Regions from separate parts of the Micromonospora sp. NPDC049559 genome, predicted to be linked through region 3. Evidence: riboswitches for the same ligand, from Rfam matches in the RefSeq annotation. Region 3 holds a riboswitch; each other region holds the start of a gene.
The links. A riboswitch is a leader RNA that binds a small molecule or an ion and turns the genes downstream of it on or off. The one in region 3 is predicted to bind cobalamin.
Positions count from the first base shown of each region.

Region 1: linked by a shared signal. The riboswitch ahead of cobN (cobaltochelatase subunit CobN) and the one ahead of AB0J86_RS01080 (ribonucleoside-diphosphate reductase subunit alpha) in region 3 are both predicted to bind cobalamin.
Region 2: linked by a shared signal. The riboswitch ahead of AB0J86_RS17710 (VWA domain-containing protein) and the one ahead of AB0J86_RS01080 (ribonucleoside-diphosphate reductase subunit alpha) in region 3 are both predicted to bind cobalamin.

Region 1 is NZ_JBFAPK010000016.1:18,273-25,100, forward strand. Features, by position in the region: gene AB0J86_RS18645 (alpha/beta hydrolase-fold protein) at 1-967, shown strand, start outside; gene AB0J86_RS18650 (precorrin-2 C(20)-methyltransferase) at 1,014-2,678, opposite strand; gene AB0J86_RS18655 (precorrin-8X methylmutase) at 2,675-3,301, opposite strand; gene AB0J86_RS18660 (precorrin-3B synthase) at 3,298-4,755, opposite strand; cobalamin riboswitch at 4,880-5,003, shown strand; gene cobN (cobaltochelatase subunit CobN) at 5,191-6,828, shown strand, end outside.
Region 2 is NZ_JBFAPK010000014.1:136,996-143,823, forward strand. Features, by position in the region: gene AB0J86_RS17690 (LacI family DNA-binding transcriptional regulator) at 1-194, shown strand, start outside; gene AB0J86_RS17695 (glycoside hydrolase family 38 C-terminal domain-containing protein) at 450-3,491, shown strand; gene AB0J86_RS17700 (DUF1992 domain-containing protein) at 3,523-3,915, shown strand; gene AB0J86_RS17705 (aldo/keto reductase) at 4,072-5,064, shown strand; cobalamin riboswitch at 5,189-5,313, shown strand; gene AB0J86_RS17710 (VWA domain-containing protein) at 5,377-6,828, shown strand, end outside.
Region 3 is NZ_JBFAPK010000001.1:240,928-247,755, forward strand. Features, by position in the region: gene AB0J86_RS01065 (Rieske (2Fe-2S) protein) at 1-27, opposite strand, end outside; gene AB0J86_RS01070 (NAD-dependent epimerase/dehydratase family protein) at 253-1,323, shown strand; gene AB0J86_RS01075 (Cmx/CmrA family chloramphenicol efflux MFS transporter) at 1,594-2,775, shown strand; cobalamin riboswitch at 3,038-3,221, shown strand; gene AB0J86_RS01080 (ribonucleoside-diphosphate reductase subunit alpha) at 3,557-6,010, shown strand; gene AB0J86_RS01085 (ribonucleotide-diphosphate reductase subunit beta) at 6,052-6,828, shown strand, end outside.

The DNA.
Region 1 (6,828 bases), on a different contig from region 3:
GCTGCGGGACAACGCGCTCGGCGACCCGTACGAGCGACCGATCTGGGTGTACCTTCCGCCGGGGTACGACGACGATCCGGCGCGACGGTACCCGACGGTCTACGTGATCCAGGGCTACACCGGTCACGTCGGCATGTGGGCGAACCGGATGCCGTACCGGCAGCCGTTCATCGAGACCGCCGACGAGGTCTTCGCCTCCGGGCAGGCCCCCGGGTGTGTCGTCGTCTACGTGGACGCCTGGACGGCGTACGGCGGCTCGCAGTTCGTCGACTCGCCCGGCACCGGGGCGTACCACTCGTACCTCTGCGACGAGGTCGTGCCCTGGGTCGACGCGCGGTACCGCACCATCGCCGACCGGGAGTCGCGGGCCATCGCCGGCAAGTCCTCGGGCGGCTTCGGGGCGATGATCACCCCGATGCTCCGCCCCGACCTGTTCGGGGCGCTCGCCACCCACGCCGGCGACACCCTCTACGAGCTGTGCTACCTGCCCGAGTTCGGCAAGGCGGTCCGCCACCTGCGCGACTACGACCACGACATCATGCGCTGGTGGGCGGACTTCCGGTCGCGTCCCTCGTTCACGAAGGCCGCCGACCAGACCCTGTTGATGACGCTCGGCTGCAGCGCCTGCTTCTCGGCCGCTCCGGACGGCACCCCCGAGCTGCCCTTCGACCCGCGCACCGGAGTGCTGCGACCCGAGCTGTGGCAGCGGTGGCTCGACTGGGACCCGGTACGGATGGTCGAGCGGTATGCCGACGCGGCCCGTTCGTGGCGCGCGGTCTGGATCGACGCGGGGACCCGGGACGAGTGGTTCCTCGACCTGGGCGCCGAGGCGTTCCGCGCCGAACTGACCAGGGCCGGCGTGCCGGACGACCGGGTGCGCTTCGAACTTTTCGACGCGGGGCACATGTCGATCGACTACCGCTACCCGCTGGCCCTCGCCTGGCTGGCCCAGCGCCTCGCCCGCTGAGCCACCGGGAGCGTCGCCCGGTCCGGGGTGCCGTTCCCGTCCGGGCTCAGGCCGGGTAGCGGCGCGGCGTGAAGACCACCTGGTCACCGCCGCCTCTCGCCGCGACCCGGGTGGTCGAGGAGCCGACCAGCAGCAGCGTACGCATGTCCACGTCGGCCGGGTCGAGGTCGGCGAGCCGGACCACGCGTACCCGTTCGTCGTCGCCGCCGACGTCGCGGCCGAGCACCACCGGCGTCTCCGGCGACCGGTGCTCCAGCAGCAGGTCCCGGGCGGCGGCGACCTGCCAGGTCCGGCTCTTCGAACCCGGGTTGTAGATCGCGATGACCAGGTCGGCGCGGGCCGCCGCGGTCAGCCGCTCCGCGATGACCTCCCAGGGCTTGAGCCGGTCCGAGAGCGAGAGCACGCAGTAGTCGTGGCCCAGCGGTGCGCCGACCCGGCTGGCCACCGCCTGCGCGGCCGTCAGGCCGGGCAGGACGCGGACCGGGATGTCCTTCCAGCGCGGCTCGGTGGCGACCTCCAGCACCGCCGCCGCCATGGCGAAGACGCCGGGATCGCCGGAGGAGACCACCGCCACCCGCCGCCCGCGGCCGGCCAGGGCCAGGGCGAACTCGGCCCGCTCCGCCTCGACCCGGTTGTCCGAGGCGTGCCGTCGCTGGCGCGGGTTGGCGGGCACCCGGTCCAGGTACGGTCCGTAGCCGACCAGGTCGTCCGCGCCGGCCAGGGCGGCCTGGGCCTGCGGGGTCAGCCAGTCCCGGCCGGCCGGCCCGAGGCCGACCACCAGCACCTCACCCCGCCCGCCCGGCTCGCCGCCGGGCTCCTGGGCCGTCCCGCTCGGCTCGCCGCCGGGCTCCGTGGCCGGCTCGGCCGGGCCACCGCCGGAGCGCTCGGCGACCGCCGCCCCGGCGACGGCCGAAGCCACCGACCCGGCGACGGCCGAGGCCACCGGCCCGGCCAGCTCGGCCCGGGTCCGTTCGTGCACCCGGCTCGACAGCAGCGCCAGCGAGAAGTACGGCACGCTCGCGGGATCCACCTCGGCGAGCGGGGCGACCCGCTGGCGGTCGCCGGTGGCCCGTTCGACGTACCACGCCTCGTCGAGGCGTCCCGCCTCGGCCAGCGCCTCCCGGACCCCGCCGAAGGTCCGCCCCAGCTTCAGCACGGCGGCCGAGTCCGTGCCGGCCAGCCGTTCGGCCAGCGCCTCCGGCGGCAGCGTGCCGGGCAGCACGGTGAGCACCTCGTCCCGCTCGACCAGCGGCCGGCCGAGCACCGCCGACGCCGCGCTCACCGAGGTCACCCCGGGCACCACCTCGGCCTCGTACCGGCCGGCGAGGCGCTTGTGCATGTGCATGTAGGAGCCGTAGAAGAACGGGTCGCCCTCGCAGAGGACCACGACATCCCGGCCGGCGTCCAGGTGCGCCGCGAGCCGGGCCGCGCAGTCGGCGTAGAACTCCTCGATCGCGCCCCGGTACCCGCCCGGGTGGTCGGTCGTCTCCGTGGTGACCGGGTACGTGAACGCCTCCTCCACCTGGCCGGCGCGCAGGTACGGCGCGGCGATGGCCCGCGCGACGCTGCGTCCGTGCCGGGCGCTGTGGTAGGCGACGACGGCGGCCCGCTCGATCAGCCGGACCGCCTTCACCGTCACCAGCTCGGGATCGCCCGGCCCGAGCCCCACGCCGTACAGCCGTCCCGTAGCCCGACCGTCCATGCTGGTCATTCCCTCTCGCTCGCGATGGCGTTGAGCGCCGCCGCGGTCATCGCGCTGCCGCCGCGCCGCCCGTGCACCACCAGGTGCTCCAGGGCGGCGGGATGCTCGGCGAGCGCCTGCTTCGACTCGGCCGCACCGATGAACCCGACCGGGATGCCGAGCACGGCGGCCGGCCGTCCGGCGCCCGACTCCACCAGCTCCAGCAGGCGGAACAGCGCGGTCGGGGCGTTGCCGACCGCCACCACGGCCCCGTCGAGCCGGTCCCGCCACAGCTCCAGGGCCGCCGCGCTGCGGGTGGTGCCCAGCTCGGCCGCGAGGGCGGGTACCCGCGGGTCGCGCAGCGTGCAGATCACCTCGTTGTCGGCGGGGAGCCGGGTGCGGGTCACCCCGGCGGCGACCATCTCGGCGTCGCAGAGGATCGGCGCGCCGGCCCGCAGCGCCGCCCGGGCGGCGGTGACGACGCCGGGGGAGTACGCCACGTCGCGTGGCAGGTCGACCATCCCGCAGGCGTGGATCATGCGTACCGTCACGGCGGCGACGTCGGCCGGGAGCGCGGCGAGGTCCGCTTCGGCGCGGATGGTGGCGAACGAGCGGCGGTAGATCTCCGCGCCGTCCCGGACGTAGTCGATCATGCATCCCTCCGGGCCGCCGCGATCGCGGCCGCCGTCTCCGTCAACTCCGCCGACCGGGACCGCAGCGCGCCGTCCAGCCGGACCTCGTACCCCTGGGCCGTGGCCAGCACCTCGACGTGCCGCTCCGCCGGGCGACCGCAGCGGCGACCGCACCCGACCCAGTGCACCGGCAACACGTCCCCGGCCGGCGCTCCTCGCGCTGGCAACGCCTGCGCCGGCAACGCCTGCGCCGACGCTGCGCGCACCGCCGACGCCCGCGCTGGCAGCGCCCGCGGCGGCGGCCCCGGCACGGGCGGCGGCCCGGACCGGTGGTCGAGCGCCGCGTCCGCGTCGGCCCGCACGTCCGCCAGCGACCTGGCGCAGCCGGGCCGCCCGGCGCAGGCGCTCACGCCCGCCCAGGGCGAGCCGGGGTCGGTGACCAGCCCACCGGCGGCGAGCGCCCCCAGCCACCGGGAAGCCTCCCGCGCGGCCAGATCGGGGATGACGACGCTCCGCCAGGGGGTGATGTTGATCTCGTCGCCGCCGGCGCGGGCCGCCGCGTCGAGCAGGTCCAGCATCGGCGCGGTCAACCGGCCGAGCGGCGCCGCGGCCGAGAGGGCGTACCGGCCGTCGCACTGGGCGATGCGGCCCAGGGGCGGCCGTCCCGCCGGCGCGGCGATCCCGCCCACCGGCCGGTCCGCGACGGGATCGTCCGGCCGGTCCAAGGCGGTCCCGCCCGGCGGCCGGTCGGCGGCGGCCCGGTCCGGCGCCGACGTCGCCGGCATCCCGGACGCGGAGAGCGCGGCGCGCAGCCGGGCCGCCACCCGCGCGGCCCCGCCGGCCAGCTCGGCCAGCCGCCAGGCCGACGAGCCCTGGGCGGCCCGCTCGTCCAGGAAGGCCCGCGCCGCGAGCAGCGCGGCCCCGGCGGCCTCGCCCGGGCGGACCCGTACGCCGGTGTCGACGCGGTCGAGCAGCAGCGCCAGCGCGCCGTCCCCGACGGCGAGCAGCCCGACGTCGCCGCCGAACCCGGTCACGTCGCCCCGCCCGTCGTCGAGCGTGAACAGGAACCGCCCCGGCAGCCCGGCCAGTACCGGGTCGGCGCAGAGCCCCTCGTCCAGCGCCGTCACGAGCGGGCGCACGTCGTACCGGCCGGCGCCGTCGCGCCCGCTCAGCGGCGAGGCGATCACGTTGCGTACCCGCTCGTGGCTGGGCGACGGGAGCAGGCCCGCCGCCGCCAGCCGCCCGGCGAACTCCCGCTCACCCTCCGGGGCCAGGCCCCGCAGCTGCAGGTTGCCCCGGGAGGTCAGCTCCAGGGCACCGTCACCGAACTCGGCCGCGGCGGCGGCGAGCACGGCGAGCTGACCGGCGCGCAGCCGGCCGCCCGGTGCCCGTACCCGGACCAGCCCGCCGTCGGCGGCGCGATGCGGCCGCAGGGTGCCCGGGCAGGCGTCCGGCGCGGAACGAGGTGACCACACCCGGCGGATACTACGGGCTGCCGCGACCGGATCGCCGCTGGTGCCGCCGCCGCTGCCGGAGCGCCGGCTTGACGAACGGCTCCCGAATCATGAGAGTGTGGGGCGCTGTACGCGGCGGCAGGTGGAGGAAGCCGGTGAGATTCCGGCGCGGTCCCGCCACTGTCACCGGGGAGCGGACCCCACCGACGGTCACGGCCCATCCGGGCGGGAAGACCGGGGCGAGCGACGATCCGGGAGCCAGGAGACTCCGGGCCGCCGTCAGCGGTGCGAGACGGGCAAGCGGGCCCGGCGCGCGCCGTGTGGTCGCCAACGCCGCCCGGCTCCACGGGCGGTTCCGCGCCACGACCCGACGACCCGGGGCGCGGACCCCGAGTGAGGACCGACCATGCCGTACCGCGAGCGCCCGTCCGCCGCGCACCCCGCCGGCGGTGCCGCGTGATCCTGCTGCTCTCCACCTCGGACACCGACCTGCTCAGCGCCCGCGCCAGCGGCGCGGAGTTCCGGCTGGCCAACCCCGCCCGGGTCGAGGTCGCGGACCTGCCCGCGCTGCTCGACGGCGTCGAGCTGGTCGTGGTACGCCTCCTCGGCGGCTACCGGGCCTGGGAGGAAGGGCTCGACGCGCTGCTGGCCGGGGCGCTGCCGGTGGTGCTGCTCGGCGGCGAGCAGGCCCCCGACGCCGAGCTGATGCGCCGCTCGACGGTGCCGGCGGGGGTCGCCGCCGAGGCGCACGCGTACCTGGCCCATGGCGGCCCGGCGAACCTCGGCGAGCTGTACCGCTTCCTCTCCGACACGGTGCTGCTCACCGGCCACGGCTTCGCCGCCCCGGCGCCCACCCCGGCCTGGGGCCGGCTGGAGCGGACGGCGCGCCGCGTCGACGGGCCGGGCGTGTCCGCCGCGCAGCCGGGTGTGCCCGTCGTGCGGCCGGGCGTGCCCGCCGACGGGCCCGTGGTCGGCGTGCTGTACTACCGGGCCCATCACGTCGCCGGCAACACCGGGTTCGTCGAGGCGCTCTGCGACGCTATCGAGGCCGCCGGTGGCCGGCCGCTGCCGGTTTACTGCGCCTCGCTGCGCAGCGCCGAACCGGAGCTGCTCGCCACCCTCGCCGAGGCGGACGCGCTGGTCGTGACGGTGCTCGCGGCCGGCGGTACCCGGCCCGCCGAGGCGGGAGCCGGCGGCGAGGACGACGCCTGGGACGTCGGCGCGCTCGCCGCGCTGGACGTACCGATCCTGCAGGGGCTCTGCCTGACCAGCAGCCGGGCCAGCTGGGCGGCGAACGACGACGGGCTCAGCCCGCTGGACACGGCCACCCAGGTGGCGATCCCCGAGTTCGACGGGCGCCTGATCACCGTGCCGTTCTCGTTCAAGGAGATCGACTCGGACGGGCTGACCGTCTACGTGGCCGACCCGGAGCGGGCCGCCCGGGTCGCCGGCATCGCCGTACGGCACGCCGCGCTGCGGCACGTACCGCCGGCCGAGCGCCGGGTGGTGCTGATGCTCTCGGCGTACCCGACGAAGCACTCCCGGATCGGCAACGCGGTCGGCCTGGACACCCCGGCCAGCGTGGTGCGGCTGCTCGCCGCCCTGCGCGAGCGGGGCTACGACATCGGACCGGCCGACGGGCCGGACGCGCTGCCGGGTGTGGCCGCGGGCGACGGCGACGCGCTGGTGCACGCCCTGATCGCGGCGGGCGGGCAGGATCCCGACTGGCTGACCGAGGAGCAGCTGGAGGGCAACCCGATCCGCATCCCCGCCGACCGCTACCGGGCCTGGTACGACACGCTGCCGGCCGAGCTGCGGGAGGGGATGGAACGGCACTGGGGACCGCCGCCCGGCGAACTCTTCGTCGACCGCTCCCGCGACCCGGGCGGCGAGATCGTGCTGGCCGGGCTGCGCGCCGGCAACGTCGTGGTGATGGTGCAGCCGCCCCGTGGTTTCGGGGAGAACCCGATCGCCATCTACCACGACCCGGACCTGCCGCCGAGCCACCACTACCTGGCCGCGTACCGGTGGCTCGCCGACGAGTTCGGCGCGCACGCGGTGGTGCACGTCGGCAAGCACGGCAACCTGGAGTGG
Region 2 (6,828 bases), on a different contig from region 3:
TCGCCGTCATGGGCTTCGACGACATCGAGGCGGCCAGCCTCGTGTCGCCCCAGCTGACCACGATGGCCAATCCGGCCCGGGAGATCGGCCAGGCGTGCGGGCGGCTCCTGCTGGACCGGCTCGGCGGTGCGGCCGGCAACCCGTCGGCCGAGGTCGTCGTCCCGGCCCGGCTGGTACGCCGGCAGTCGGCGTGACGGCCGGGAGCTATCGACACGGGCCGGGTTCCCGGTAGATTGTGGATCAGTCTTAACGTTTTGCGAACCCCGGCGGGGCGTACCCGTACCGCCTCCGCTCCGCCCCTTCGACCGCCGCCCGCCACACTATGATCCCGATCATGATCCGGGGGGCGGTGCTGCCCTACCCGGCCGGACCGTGCCGGTCGACCCGTCGCGCCGCGGCGGTGACCGGTGGCGGTCCGGCCGGCGCGCCGTAAGGAGTAGTGGAAGCCCATGCACGACGACCGGAGCCTCGTCGAACAGCGACTCGACCGTGTCCTGACCGAACGCCTCCGACCCGCGATCTACTCGCACCGCGTACCGCTGACCGTGCGGGCCTGGACCGCGCCGGGCGAGCCGGTCCCGTTCGCGCGCGCCCGTACCGCCGACTACGAGCCGGTGCGCTCCGGCGACCCGTGGGGGCCGCCCTGGAGCACCGTCTGGTTCCACCTCACCGGCGAGGTACCGGCCGACTGGGCCGGCCGGCGGGTGGAGGCCGTGGTCGACCTCGGCTTCGAGGCGGACCGGGCCGGCTTCCAGTGCGAGGGGCTGGCGTACACGCCGGACGGCGTACCGGTGAAGGGGCTCAACCCGCGCAACGCCTGGCTGCCGGTGGCGGCGTCGGCCCGCGGCGGTGAGCGGGTCGAATACCTCGTCGAGGCGGGGGCCAACCCGCTGATCGGTCAGCCCTCCGGACCGACCACGCTCGGCGAGCGGGAGACGGCCGGCAGCGAGCCGCTCTACCGGCTCGGCCGGCTCGACCTGGCCGTGCTGGAGACCGAGGTCTGGGAACTCGTCCAGGACCTGGAGGTACTCAACGGGCTGATGCGCGAACTCGGGCTGCGCGACCCGCGCCGCTTCGAGCTGGTACGCGCTTTGGAGCGCGCGCTCGACGCGATCGACCTGCACGACGTCGCCGGTACCGCCGCCGCGGCGCGCAAGCAGCTCACCGAGGTGCTGTCCCGGCCCGCGAACGCCAGCGCGCCGCGGATCACCGCGACCGGCCACGCCCACATCGACTCGGCCTGGCTCTGGCCGCTGCGCGAGACGATGCGCAAGGTGGCCCGGACCACCGCCAACGTCACGGCGCTGATGGCCGAGCACCCCGACTTCACGTTCGCCATGTCGCAGGCGCAGCAGCTCGCCTGGCTCAAGTCCCAGCAGCCGGCGCTCTTCGCGAAGGTCGCCGAGCGGGTCGCCACCGGCCAGTTCGTGCCGGTCGGCGGCATGTGGGTGGAGTCCGACACCAACCTGCCCGGCGGAGAGGCGCTCGCCCGCCAGTTCGTCCACGGCAAGCGCTTCTTCCTGGAGGAGTTCGGCCTCGAGACGCGGGAGGTCTGGCTGCCCGACTCGTTCGGCTACTCGGCCGCGTTGCCGCAGCTCGTCCGCCTCTCCGGGTCGCGCTGGTTTCTCACCCAGAAGATCTCCTGGAACCAGGTGAACCGCTTCCCGCACCACACGTTCGCCTGGGAGGGCATCGACGGCACCCGGGTCTTCACGCACTTCCCGCCGGTCGACACGTACAACAGCGACCTCTCCGGCAAGGAGCTGGCGCACGCCGCGGGCAACTTCGCCGAGAAGGGGCACGCCACCCGCTTTCTCGTCCCGTTCGGCTGGGGCAACGGCGGGGGCGGGCCGACCCGGGAGATGATCGCCCGGGCGCACCGCACCGCCGACCTGGAGGGCTCGCCCCGGGTCGGCCTCGGCACCCCGCGGCAGTTCTTCGAGGCCGCCGAGGCCGAGTACCCGGAGCCGCCGGTCTGGGTCGGCGAGCTCTACCTGGAGCTGCACCGCGGCACCTACACCAGCCAGGCGCGCACCAAGCAGGGCAACCGGCGCAGCGAACACCTGCTGCGCGAGGCCGAGCTCTGGTGCGCCACCGCCGCCGTCGCCGGGCTCGCCGACTACCCGTACGAGGCGCTGGACCGGCTCTGGAAGACGGTGCTGCTGCACCAGTTCCACGACATCCTGCCCGGCAGCTCGATCGCCTGGGTGCACCGGGAGGCCGAGGCGACGTACGCGGAGATCCGCGCCGAGCTGGAGGAGCTGATTGCCGGCGCGCTGCGGGCGCTGGCGGGCGAGGGGGACGCGACGGTCGTCTTCAACGCCGCCCCGCACGCCACCGCCGACGGTACGCCCGCGCTCGGCGCGGCCGTGGCGACCGCCCGGCCCGACCCGGTCCCGGTACGCCTGACCGGTACCGCCGACGGCGGCCACCTGCTCGACAACGGCCTGGTACGCCTCACCGTCGACGCGCGCGGCCTGGTCACGTCCCTGGTCGACCTCGCCGCCGACCGGGAGGTGATCCCGGCCGGGGCGGCCGGCAACCTGCTCCAGCTCCACGCCGACCTGCCCAACGCCTGGGACGCCTGGGACATCGACTCGTTCTACCGCAACCGGCACACCGACCTCACCGGCGTCGAGCGGCTCACCGCCGAGGTCGACGCGGCCGGCGTGGCCACCGTCTCGGTGGTCCGCCACTTCGGCGCCTCCCGGGTGACCCAGCGGACCAGCCTGCGGCCCGGTACCGGGCTGGTCGAGTTCGACACCGAGGTGGACTGGCACGAGGTCGAGGCGATCCTCAAGGTGGCGCTCCCGGCCGACGTGCACACCGACCGCTGCGCCTGCGAGATCCAGTTCGGTCACGTGTACCGCCCGACGCACGGCAACACCAGCTGGGACGCGGCGAAGTTCGAGATCCCCGCGCACCGCTTCGTGCACGTCGCCGAGCCCGGGTACGGCGTCGCCGTGGTCAACGACTCCACCTACGGACACGACGTGACCCGGGCCACCGGCGTCGACGGGGTCGCCACCAGCACGGTCGTCCGGCTGTCGCTGCTGCGCGCCCCCCGCTACCCCGACCCGCGTACCGACCAGGGCCTGCACCGGTTCCGCTACGCGCTGGTCGCCGGCGCGGCGATCGGCGACGCGGTGCGCGAGGGGTACCAGCTCAACCTGCCGCCCCGGCGGGTGCCCGGCGGCACCGGGGTCGCCCCGCTGGTCACGGTCGACAACCCGGCCGTGGTGGTCGAGGCGGTCAAGCTCGCCGACGACCGCTCCGGCGACCTGGTGGTCCGCCTCTACGAGTCGCTCGGCGGGCGGGCCGCCGCCCGGTTGCGCACCCGTTTCCCGGCGACCGGGGCGTACCACGCCGACCTGCTGGAACGCCCGCTCGCCGACGCGGAGCCGGTCACGCTCGACGGCGCGGACGACGGTGGGAGCGTCGCGCTGCGGCTGCGCCCGTTCCAGATCGTCACCCTGCGGTTGCGCCGGTAGGATTTCGGCGTACGGCGAGGTCGAGGCGGGGGTGACGCGCGTGGTCAGCCGGTACGAGTCCCGGATCGAGCGGCAAATCCGCGAGGCGCAGGAGCGGGGCGAGTTCGACAACCTGCCCGGCGCCGGCAAGCCCCTGCCCGACCGTGGCGAACTCCACGACGAGAACTGGTGGATCAAGGAGTGGATCCGCCGGGAGAACCTCACGGGCCTCGCGCCGGCCTCCCTCCAGGTGCGCAAGGAGGCCGAGGAGCTGATGCGTACGCTGGCCCGGGTTTCCGCGGAGTCGACCGTACGCGAGATCGTCGCCGGGCTGAACGAGCGAATCGTCCGGGCCCGCCGGGGCCTGCTCGACGGGCCGCCGGTGGTGCTCCGGACCTTCGACGTGGACGAGGTCGTCGCCGCCTGGCGCCGCGAGCGTGGCTGACCCGGTTGTTCGTGCTTCGGGCGTGGATAGGCGATTTCTGGAGGAACATCGCGATAGTGGCGGCGTCGCGTCGGCGATTGCGATCGGAGGATTGCCTCCGCTAACGTGGAGGGCTGCCTCCGTATTGCCTCGTTCACAGGGAAGGCCGGTCCCGCCATGCCCACCAACGCCGAAGCCGGCGGAGCCGTAACCAACGGCGGGGCCGCGGCCAACGGCGGGGCCGCGACCAACGGCGGAACCGTCGCGGCCGGGGCCGCCGGTACCCTGACCATCGGCGGTGACCTCGTCGTCAACCGGATCGGCTACGGCGCCATGCAGCTCACCGGCGCGCAGGTCTGGGGCGAGTACCCCGACCGAGACGCCGGCATCGCGCTGCTGCGGGAGGTGGTGGCGGCCGGGGTCACCTTCATCGACACCGCCGACGTCTACGGCCCGCACGCCAACGAACTGCTCATCCGCGACGCGCTCCACCCGTACCCGGAGGGGCTGGTGATCGCGACCAAGGGCGGCTTCGTCCGGGGCGGGTACGACTACTCCACGCTGGGCGCGGTGGGCAACCCCAACTACCTGCGGCAGAGCGCGCACATGAGCGCCCGCCGGCTCGGGGTCGAGCGGATCGACCTGTACTACCTGCACAGCGGCCGGGCCGCCGACGCGCCCTTCGAGGAGCAGATCGCCACCCTCGCGGAGCTGCGCGAGCAGGGCCTGATCCGGCACATCGGGCTCTCCAACGTCACGCTCGAACAGTTCCGTACCGCCCAGGGCATCGTCGACATCGCCGCGGTCACCGCGCTCTACAACGTGAGCAACCGGGCGGGCGTGGAGCAGGTGCCGACCAGCCGGGCCGGGGCCGAACTGCTCGCCGCCGCCGAGGCGTCGGCCGTGGTCTTCTCGCCCTGGCACCCGGTGAGCATCGCCGATGGCGGGGACCCGGACCGGATCACGGCGGCCCTCGAACCCATCGCCCGGCGGCACGACGCGACCGTACGGCAGATCGCCCTCGCCTGGCAGCTGCACCGCTCGCCGGTCATCCTGCCGATCCCCGGCACGACCAGCCCGGCCCACCTCCGGGAGAACCTGGCGGCGGCCGCGCTCCGGCTGACGCCCGAGGAGGTCGCCACCATCACCGCGCTCGTACCGGAGAGCTGAGCGCGCGGCCGCGGGTCCAGGCCCGCCGGGATGTGATCTCGGCGGCCGGCCGGTCGGGGACGGGCCGCGTCGCGTTGACGGCGGGGCACCCGGTGGGACAACATGGCGCGACGAGCGGTGCGCGGAGGAACCCGGTGCGAATCCGGGACGGTCCCGCCACTGTGACCGGGGAGTGACCCCTCACGCACGGGCCACGGCCGAGAGGCTGGAAGGTCGAGGGGAAGCGTCGATCCGGGAGCCAGGAGACTCCGGCCGCTCACCACCCACAACACGCGGGCGTGGACACCCGCGGAAGGGACCGAGCGTGGCCGCATGCCTGAGCGCGGGATGACCGCGCCGTACCCGTTCTCCGCCGTCGTCGGCCTCGCCGAACTGCGCCTCGCGCTGCTGCTCACCGCGGTCTCCCCGGCCGTCGGCGGGGTGCTGGTCCGGGGCGAGAAGGGCACCGCCAAGTCCACCGTTGTCCGGGCGCTCGCCGCGCTGCTGCCCGAGGTCGACGTCGTCACCGGCTGCCGCTTCGCCTGCGACCCCGCCGGCCCCGACCCGTCCTGCCCGGACGGGCCGCACGAGCCCGGCCCGCTCGCCGCCCGGCGCCGCCGCGCCGCGCTGGTCGAGCTGCCGGTCGGCGCCACCGAGGACCGGGTCGTCGGCACGCTGGACCTGCAACGCGCCCTCGCCGACGGGGTCAAGGCATACGAGCCGGGCCTGCTGGCCGCCGCGCACCGCGGGGTGCTCTACGTCGACGAGGTCAACCTGCTCCCGGACCACCTGGTGGACCTGCTCCTGGACGCCGCCGCGATGGGGCGCGCCCACGTCGAGCGCGACGGCGTCTCGGTCAAGCACGCGGCCCGGTTCCTGCTGGTCGGCACGATGAACCCGGAGGAGGGCGAGCCGCGGCCGCAGCTGGTCGACCGGTTCGGACTGGTCGTTTCGGTGGCCGCGCCCGGGGAGACGGCCGACCGGGCCGAGGTGGTCCGCCGCCGGCTGGCGTACGAGGCCGATCCGGAGGGCTTCGCCGCCCGGTGGCGCGGGGAGGAAGCCGCGCTGGCCGAGCGGATCGCGGCGGCCCGGGACCGGCTGCCGTCGGTGCGGCTCCCCGACGCCGAGCTGGACCGGATCGCGGCGATCTGCCTGCACTACGGCGTGGACGGGCTGCGCGCCGACATCGTGGTCGCCCGTACCGCCGTCGCGCTCGCCGCCTGGCACGGCCGGGCCGTGGTCGGCGCGGCGGAGGTACGCGACGCGGCGCGGCTCGCGCTGCCGCACCGGCGCCGCCGCGACCCGCTGGACCCGCCCGGCACCGACCGGGAGCGGCTGGAGGAGACGCTGCGGAAGTTCGGCGGCGACGACGAACCGGAACCGCCGGGACCCGGCGACCCCGACCCGGGCGGTTCCGACCCGGACGGCGGCGGTGCCCCGGACGGCGGCGGCCGGGACGACCGGGGCGCCGGGAACGACGGGCCCGACGCCGGCACGCCGGGCGGCGGCGGCCCGGGGACCGGCACCGACGGCGGCACCGGCGACGCACCGACCGCGCCGACCTCGACCGCGCGGACGTCGACCGAGCCCGTCGGTGCGGGGCAGGACCCGAGCGACGCGCCCGACGCCGGGTCGACCGGAGGGCGCGCCGCCAGCGCCGAACCGGCCGCGGCGCCGTACCGGCCCCGGGTGCTGACGGTGCGCGGCCGGGGCGCCGGGGCGCACACCGGCCGCCGCTCCCCGGCGTACGCCCGGCGGGGCCGGGTCGTCGGGGCGCGCGCCTCG
Region 3 (6,828 bases):
TTCCAGCCTGGTCAAGAGTTCGCGCACGATTGGCTACTTCCCGCTCCGTCGCGCCCCAAACGGCCCGAACGGGCGACCCGGTGCGAGAGCGAACGGCAGGACACGGTCGCGCCCCCGGCGCGCCGCACCTTGCCGGTTCCGGTTCCCGGCGCACCGCGCCCCGCCGGTCCTCGTTCCCGGCCCGCCGCGCAGCCGCCGATCCGGTCGCGGGGCGCCGAGGCATGGCGCTCCGGCTCCCGGGTAAAGGCTGAGATGCGAATCGCGATCACCGGAGCCACCGGCAACGTCGGTACCGCGCTGCTGCGCCGGCTCGTCAGCGAGCCCGACATCGAGGTGGTGGGCTTCGCCCGCCGGGTGCCGGGACGGGACGCCGGGCCACCGTACGAGGGGGTGGAGTGGCACGCGATCGACCTCGGCGACCCCGGCCGTACGGACGATCTCGCGGGCTGGTTCCGGGGCGCCGACGCGGTGGTGCATCTGGCCTGGCAGGTCCAGCCGAGCCGGAACCGGGGCCGGCTGCGGCGTACGAACGTCACCGGCACCCGTACCGTCGTCCGCGCCCTGCAACGGGCCGGTGTGCCGAAGCTCGTCTACGCCTCCTCGTTCGGGGCCTACTCCCCCGGGCCGAAGGACCAGCGGGTGGACGAGAACTGGCCGGTCAACGGCGTGGCCGCCTCCGCCTACAGCGTCGACAAGGCCGCGGTCGAGGCGTTGCTCGACGGCGTGGAACGGGAGGCGCCCGAGCTGCGGGTGGTGCGGATCCGGACCGGGGTGGTGTTCCAGCGGGAGGCGGGCGCCGAGATCAGCCGCTACTTCCTCGGGCGGCTGCTCACCCCCGTCTCGATCTTCCGCTCCGGCCGGCTGCCGATCCTGCCCCGCAACCGGCGGCTGCGCAGCCAGGTGGTGCACGCCGACGACGCGGCCGAGGCGTACCTGCTGGCGCTCCGCAACGACCGCGTCGGCGCCTTCAACATCGCCGCCGAACCGGTGCTGGACGCCACGATGCTGGCGCGGGAGCTGAAGGGGCACACGGTGCCGGCGCCGCTGCCCCTGCTGCGGTTGGTCGCCAAGGCCGCCTGGCACTTCCGGCTGGTACCGGGCGATCCGGGCTGGTTGGACCTGACCGCCGAGGTGCCGCTGATGGACTGCGGCCGGGCCAACCGCGAGCTGGGATGGCAGGCCCGCCGGGACGCCCGCGACGCGGTCCGGGAGGGCGTGGCCGGCATCGCCGCCGGTGCCGGCAGCGGCAGCCCTCCGATGCGGCCGCGCCGGGGCGCGGCCCGGCACGGGCGGGGCGACCGGCCCCGGGAGCGCGCCGCCTGACCGGTTGTCGCGGGGGCACGGGGTGGACGACCCACGCCCCGGGCGGAAGTCGGTTGCGTGCGGACCGGTGGATCTGAGTACTGTTGCGCCATGTCGAGCCCTGAGGCATCCAAGGTGGGGGCTTTCGGTCACGCCGTCAGCTCCCTGAACCGCTGAGTTCATCGTCCGCTACCCGGCAGTCTTCGCTGCCTGGGATATTCGCGCGCGACCCTGGGGCGCTGGCCGCGGTGACGAGACGTCTCCTCGTTCTCTCTCACCTCGGAGTTCCCGATGCCTCTGCCGCTCTACCTGCTCGCCGTGGCCGTCTTCGCCACGGGCACCTCGGAGTTCATGCTCGCCGGCCTGCTGCCGGACATCGCCACAGACCTCGACGTGTCGGTCGGGGCCGCCGGGCTTCTCACCTCGGCGTTCGCCGTCGGGATGATCATCGGCGCGCCGCTGATGGCGGCGCTCGCCCGCCGGTGGCCCGCCCGGGCCAGCCTGCTGGGCTTCGTGCTGGTCTTCGCCGCGACCCACGTCGTGGGCGCCCTCACGACCAGTTTCCCCGTCCTGCTCGTCACCCGGGTGGTCGCCGCCCTCGCCAACGCGGGCTTCCTGGCCGTGGCGCTGAGCACGGCAGGCACGCTCGTCGCGTCCGATCGGAAAGGGCGCGCGTTGGCGGTACTGCTCTCGGGTACGACGGTGGCCACCATCGCCGGAGTCCCCGGCGGCGCACTGCTCGGCACGGTGCTCGGCTGGCGGGCGACCTTCTGGGCGATCGCGCTGCTCTGCCTTCCCGCTGCCTTCGGCGTCGTGAAGGGCATCCCGGCCCGGGTCGGAGCGGCACCCCGGGCCACCGCGGCCGGCTCGTCTCTTCGGGACGAGATCGCCCAGCTGGCGATGCCCGCACTGGTCCTGGTCATGCTGCTCGGCGCCCTGGTCAACGCCGCCACCTTCGCGACGTTCACCTTCCTGGCACCGATCGTGACCGAGACCGCCGGCCTGGGCGAGCTGTGGGTTCCGGTGGTGCTGGTGCTCTTCGGTGTCGGGTCCTTCGTCGGTGTCACCGTCGCGGGACGGCTCTCGGATCAGCGTCCCGGCATCGTGATCGCCGTCGGTGGCCCGTTGCTGTTGCTCGGCTGGGTCGCGTTGGCTGCGCTGGCCGCCCAGCCGGTGGCGCTCCTGCTCCTCGTGTTCGTACAGGGCGCGCTCTCCTTCGCGTTGGGTAGCACCCTGATCGCCAGGGTGCTCTACGCCGCAGCGGGCGCTCCCACCATGGGAGGCTCGTATGCGACCGCGGCGCTCAACCTCGGTGCCGCTGGCGGCCCCGTCGCCGCTGCCGCCGCCCTCGCGTCCGGCGCTGGCCATCTCGGCCCCGTGTTGGTCAGCGGCCTCCTGGTCGCGGTCGCGCTGCTCGTCGCCCTACCACTCCGGCGATTCGTCGCACCCCACGTTGCCCAGGCGGTTCGATGACGCACGTGAACGCTCCGTCGAGGGCCGAAGGCCGAGAGCCGAGAGCCGAGAGCCGAGAGCCGAGAGTCGAGAGTCGAGGGCGGCGGTAACTCATCGAGCGCGGCTGACCGCTGGGAGCGAACTCCGCACCGCGACACGCCCACATCATCTGGTGTGTTGACGGGAAACACCCCACTAGATCTAGGATCAGTGCATTGCTGGTTCGGCCGTACCCGAGGTGGACGGCCGGCCAGGCGGTGCTGTCAGCCAGGCGCCACCGCCGAAGAGGGAACCCGGTGCGAGTCCGGGACTGCCCCGCAGCGGTGAGCGGGAACGACCTCCGTCATGAGCACTGGAGCACGGTTTTCCGGCGCGAGCGCGTACGCCGGAACGGCCAGCCGTGCCCCGGGAAGCGACGGTCAGTAGGCAAGCACGGCGACGTGCCCTGCCCGCGAGTCCGAAGACCTGCCAGCAATGCGTACCGGGCGCCCGTCCGGTACGCCGAGGACCGGATCCCGCCGTGGCCGCCACGCGTACCAGCGCGGCGCACACCACCGTGGGCCGGTCCGAGCTCGGGGCCTCGCGGGGGGCCGTCGGGTCGTACGGGTTGCCGCCGGAACACCGACCGGCGGTGGTTCGGCGTGCCGTCGTGCCCTCCGCGGGGTCTCCGGATCCCCAGACCGAGGAGTAGCACGTGTCGGCATCCGCCACCATCGCACCACCCGAGCAAGACCACATTGGACGGCTACGCGCCGCCGTCGCCGCGCACTGTCGCGACCTGCCCGACACCGACCCGGAGCGGCTGATCGAGCTGGTCCGCTCCGGACGGACGGCCACGGCCGACGCCGCCGAGCTGCACCAGCTCGCCATCTCGGCCGCGGCCGGGCTGATCGGCGAGGACCCGCAGTACGCCCGCCTCGCCGCCCGGCTGCTCGCCGACCAGATCCGGCGGGAGACCGCCGCGCAGGGCATCGACTCGTTCAGCGCGTCCGTCGCCGCCGCGCAGGCCCAGGGGCTGCTCGATCCCGCGTTCGCCGACTTCGTGGCCGCGCACGCCGCCGCGCTGGACGCCCTGCTCGACCCGGCCGCCGACGACGCGTTCGAGTTCTTCGGGCTGCGTACCGTCTACGACCGGTACCTGCTGCGGCATCCCGAGACCCGCGCGGTGCTGGAGGCGCCGCAGCACTTCTTCCTCCGGGTGGCGACGGCCCTGGCCGTACCGATCGGCGGCACGCCGGCGGACGGCGACGCCGCCGTCCCGACCGGCGGGGCGGACGGGGCGGATGGGACGGCCGCCGCCGAGGCGGAGGTGGCCGAGGCGACCGAGGCCGCCGCCGGTCTCTACCGGCTGATGGCCCGGCTGGCGTACCTGCCCAGCTCTCCCACGCTCTTCAACGCCGGCACCCGACACCAGCAGCTCTCCTCCTGCTTCCTGGTGGACTCGCCCCGGGACGAACTCGACTCGATCTACGAGCGGTACACGCAGGTGGCGCGCCTGTCCAAGTACGCGGGTGGGATCGGCATCTCCTGGTCCCGGGTCCGCTCCCGTGGTTCGCTGATCCGCGGCACCAACGGGTACTCGCACGGGATCGTGCCGTGGCTGCGCACCCTGGACGCCAGCGTCGCGGCGGTCAACCAGGGCGGCCGGCGCAAGGGTGCGGCCTGCGTCTACCTCGACACCTGGCACGCCGACATTGAGGAGTTCCTGGAGCTGCGGGACAGCACCGGCGACGAGGCCCGCCGCACCCACAACCTGAACCTGGCGAACTGGGTGCCCGACGAGTTCATGCGCCGGGTCGAGGCCGACACGGAGTGGTCCCTCTTCGACCCGAAGGACGTGCCGGAGTTGGTCGACCTCTGGGGCGACGAGTTCGACGCGGCGTACCGGGCGGCGGAGGCGGCGGGCCGGGCCGTCCGTACGCTGCCGGCCCGGACGCTGTACGCCCGGATGATGCGTACCCTCGCGCAGACCGGCAACGGCTGGATGACCTTCAAGGACGTGGCGAACCGCACCTGCAACCAGGTCGGCGCCGGCGGTGGCGTGGTGCACCACTCCAACCTCTGCACCGAGATCCTGGAGGTGACCAGCGACGGCGAGACCGCGGTCTGCACCATCGGCTCGATCAACCTCGCCGCACACCTGCGCCCGGCCGGCGCGTCTGCGTCGGGCGCGTCGTCCGGCGCCGTGGCCTCGAACCCGTCGGCTCCAAGCCTGCCTTCGTCGGAGCCCGCCACGGACCTCGCGGCCGAGCGGCTGGACCTGGCCGCGCTCGCCGAGACGGTACGCATCGCGGTCACCGCGCTGGACAGCGCCATCGACCGCAACTACTTCCCCACCGAGCAGGCGGCCACGGCGCACCGGCGCTGGCGGCCGATCGGGCTCGGCGTGATGGGGCTGGCGGACGTCTTCGCCGCGCTGCGGCTGCCGTTCGACTCACCGGCCGCGACGGCGCTCTCCACCCGGATCGCCGAGGAGATCGCCCTGGCCGCGTACGGGACGTCGGCCGCGCTCGCGGCCCGCCACGGCGCCCATCCGGCGTACCCGCTGACCCGGGCGGCCGGCGGGGTGCTCCACCTCGACCACTGGCCGGCCGCCACCCCGGCGCGTACCGAGGCCTGGGCGGCGGTACGGGAGCAGGTGGCCCGGCACGGCCTGCGCAACTCGCTGCTGGTCGCCATCGCGCCGACCGCCACGATCGCCTCGATCGCCGGCTGCTCCGAGTGCGTCGAGCCGTACGTCTCCAACGTCTTCAAGCGCGAGACGCTCTCCGGCGAGTTCCTCCAGCTCAACCGCCATCTGGTCGCCGATCTCAAGCGGCTGGGCCGGTGGACGCCGGCGACCCGGGACGCGATCAAGCGGGCGGACGGCTCGGTCGCCGGACTGGACCTGCCGGCCGAGCTGCGCGAGCTGTACCGGACCGCGTGGGAACTGCCGCAGAAGGCGCTGATCGACCTGGCGGCGGCGCGGGCGCCGTACGTCGACCAGTCGCAGTCGCTGAACCTCTTCCAGGCCGACCCGACCATCGGCAAGCTCTCCTCGATGTACGCCTACGCGTGGCGGGCCGGCCTGAAGACCACCTACTATCTGCGCTCCCGCCCGGCGACCCGGATCGCGCAGACCACGGTTGTCAGGAAGAGCCCCGTGTTGTCGCATCCGGTGGTAGCAGGGCCTCTTCCCAACAGCCTGATCGGCGCGGGCGACGACGCCGTCGCCTGTTCCCTGGAGAACCCCGAGAACTGCGAGGCGTGCCAGTGACCGACCCGTCGACCGCCGCCGTCCGGCCGGGAAGCCGGCAGATGCTGCTCGACCCCGGGATGGACCTGACCCTGCGGCCGATGCGGTACCCGGCCTTCTACGAGCGGTTCCGCGCGGCGATCCGCAACGCCTGGACGGTGGAGGAGGTGGACCTCGCCTCCGACGTACCGGACCTGGCCCGGCTCACCGCCCAGGAGCGGCACCTGGTGAACCGGCTGGTCGCCTTCTTCGCCACCGGCGACTCGATCGTGGCCAACAACCTGGTGCTCAACCTGTACCAGCACGTCAACGCGCCGGAGGCCCGGCTCTACCTCTCCCGCCAGCTCTTCGAGGAGGCGGTGCACGTCCAGTTCTACCTGACCCTGCTGGACACGTACCTGCCCGATCCGGACGAGCGGGCGCGGGCGTTCGCGGCGGTGGAGCACATCCCGTCGATCCGGGACAAGGCGCGGTTCTGCTTCCGCTGGATCGACTCGATCGGCTCGCTGGCCCAGCTGCGGGACCGGGCGGACCGGCGGGCGTTCCTGCTCAACCTGATCTGCTTCGCCGCCTGCGTCGAGGGGCTCTTCTTCTACGGCGCCTTCGCGTACGTCTACTGGCTGCGCTCGCGCGGCCTGCTGCCCGGGCTCGCCACCGGCACCAACTGGGTCTTCCGGGACGAGTCGATGCACATGGAGTTCGCGTTCGCGGTGGTGGACACGGTACGGCGCGAGGAGCCGGACCTCTTCGACGCGGAGATGGCCGCCGACGTGACCCGGATGCTGACCGAGGCGGTCGAGGCCGAGCTGGCCTTCGCCCGCGACCTCTGCGGCGACGGC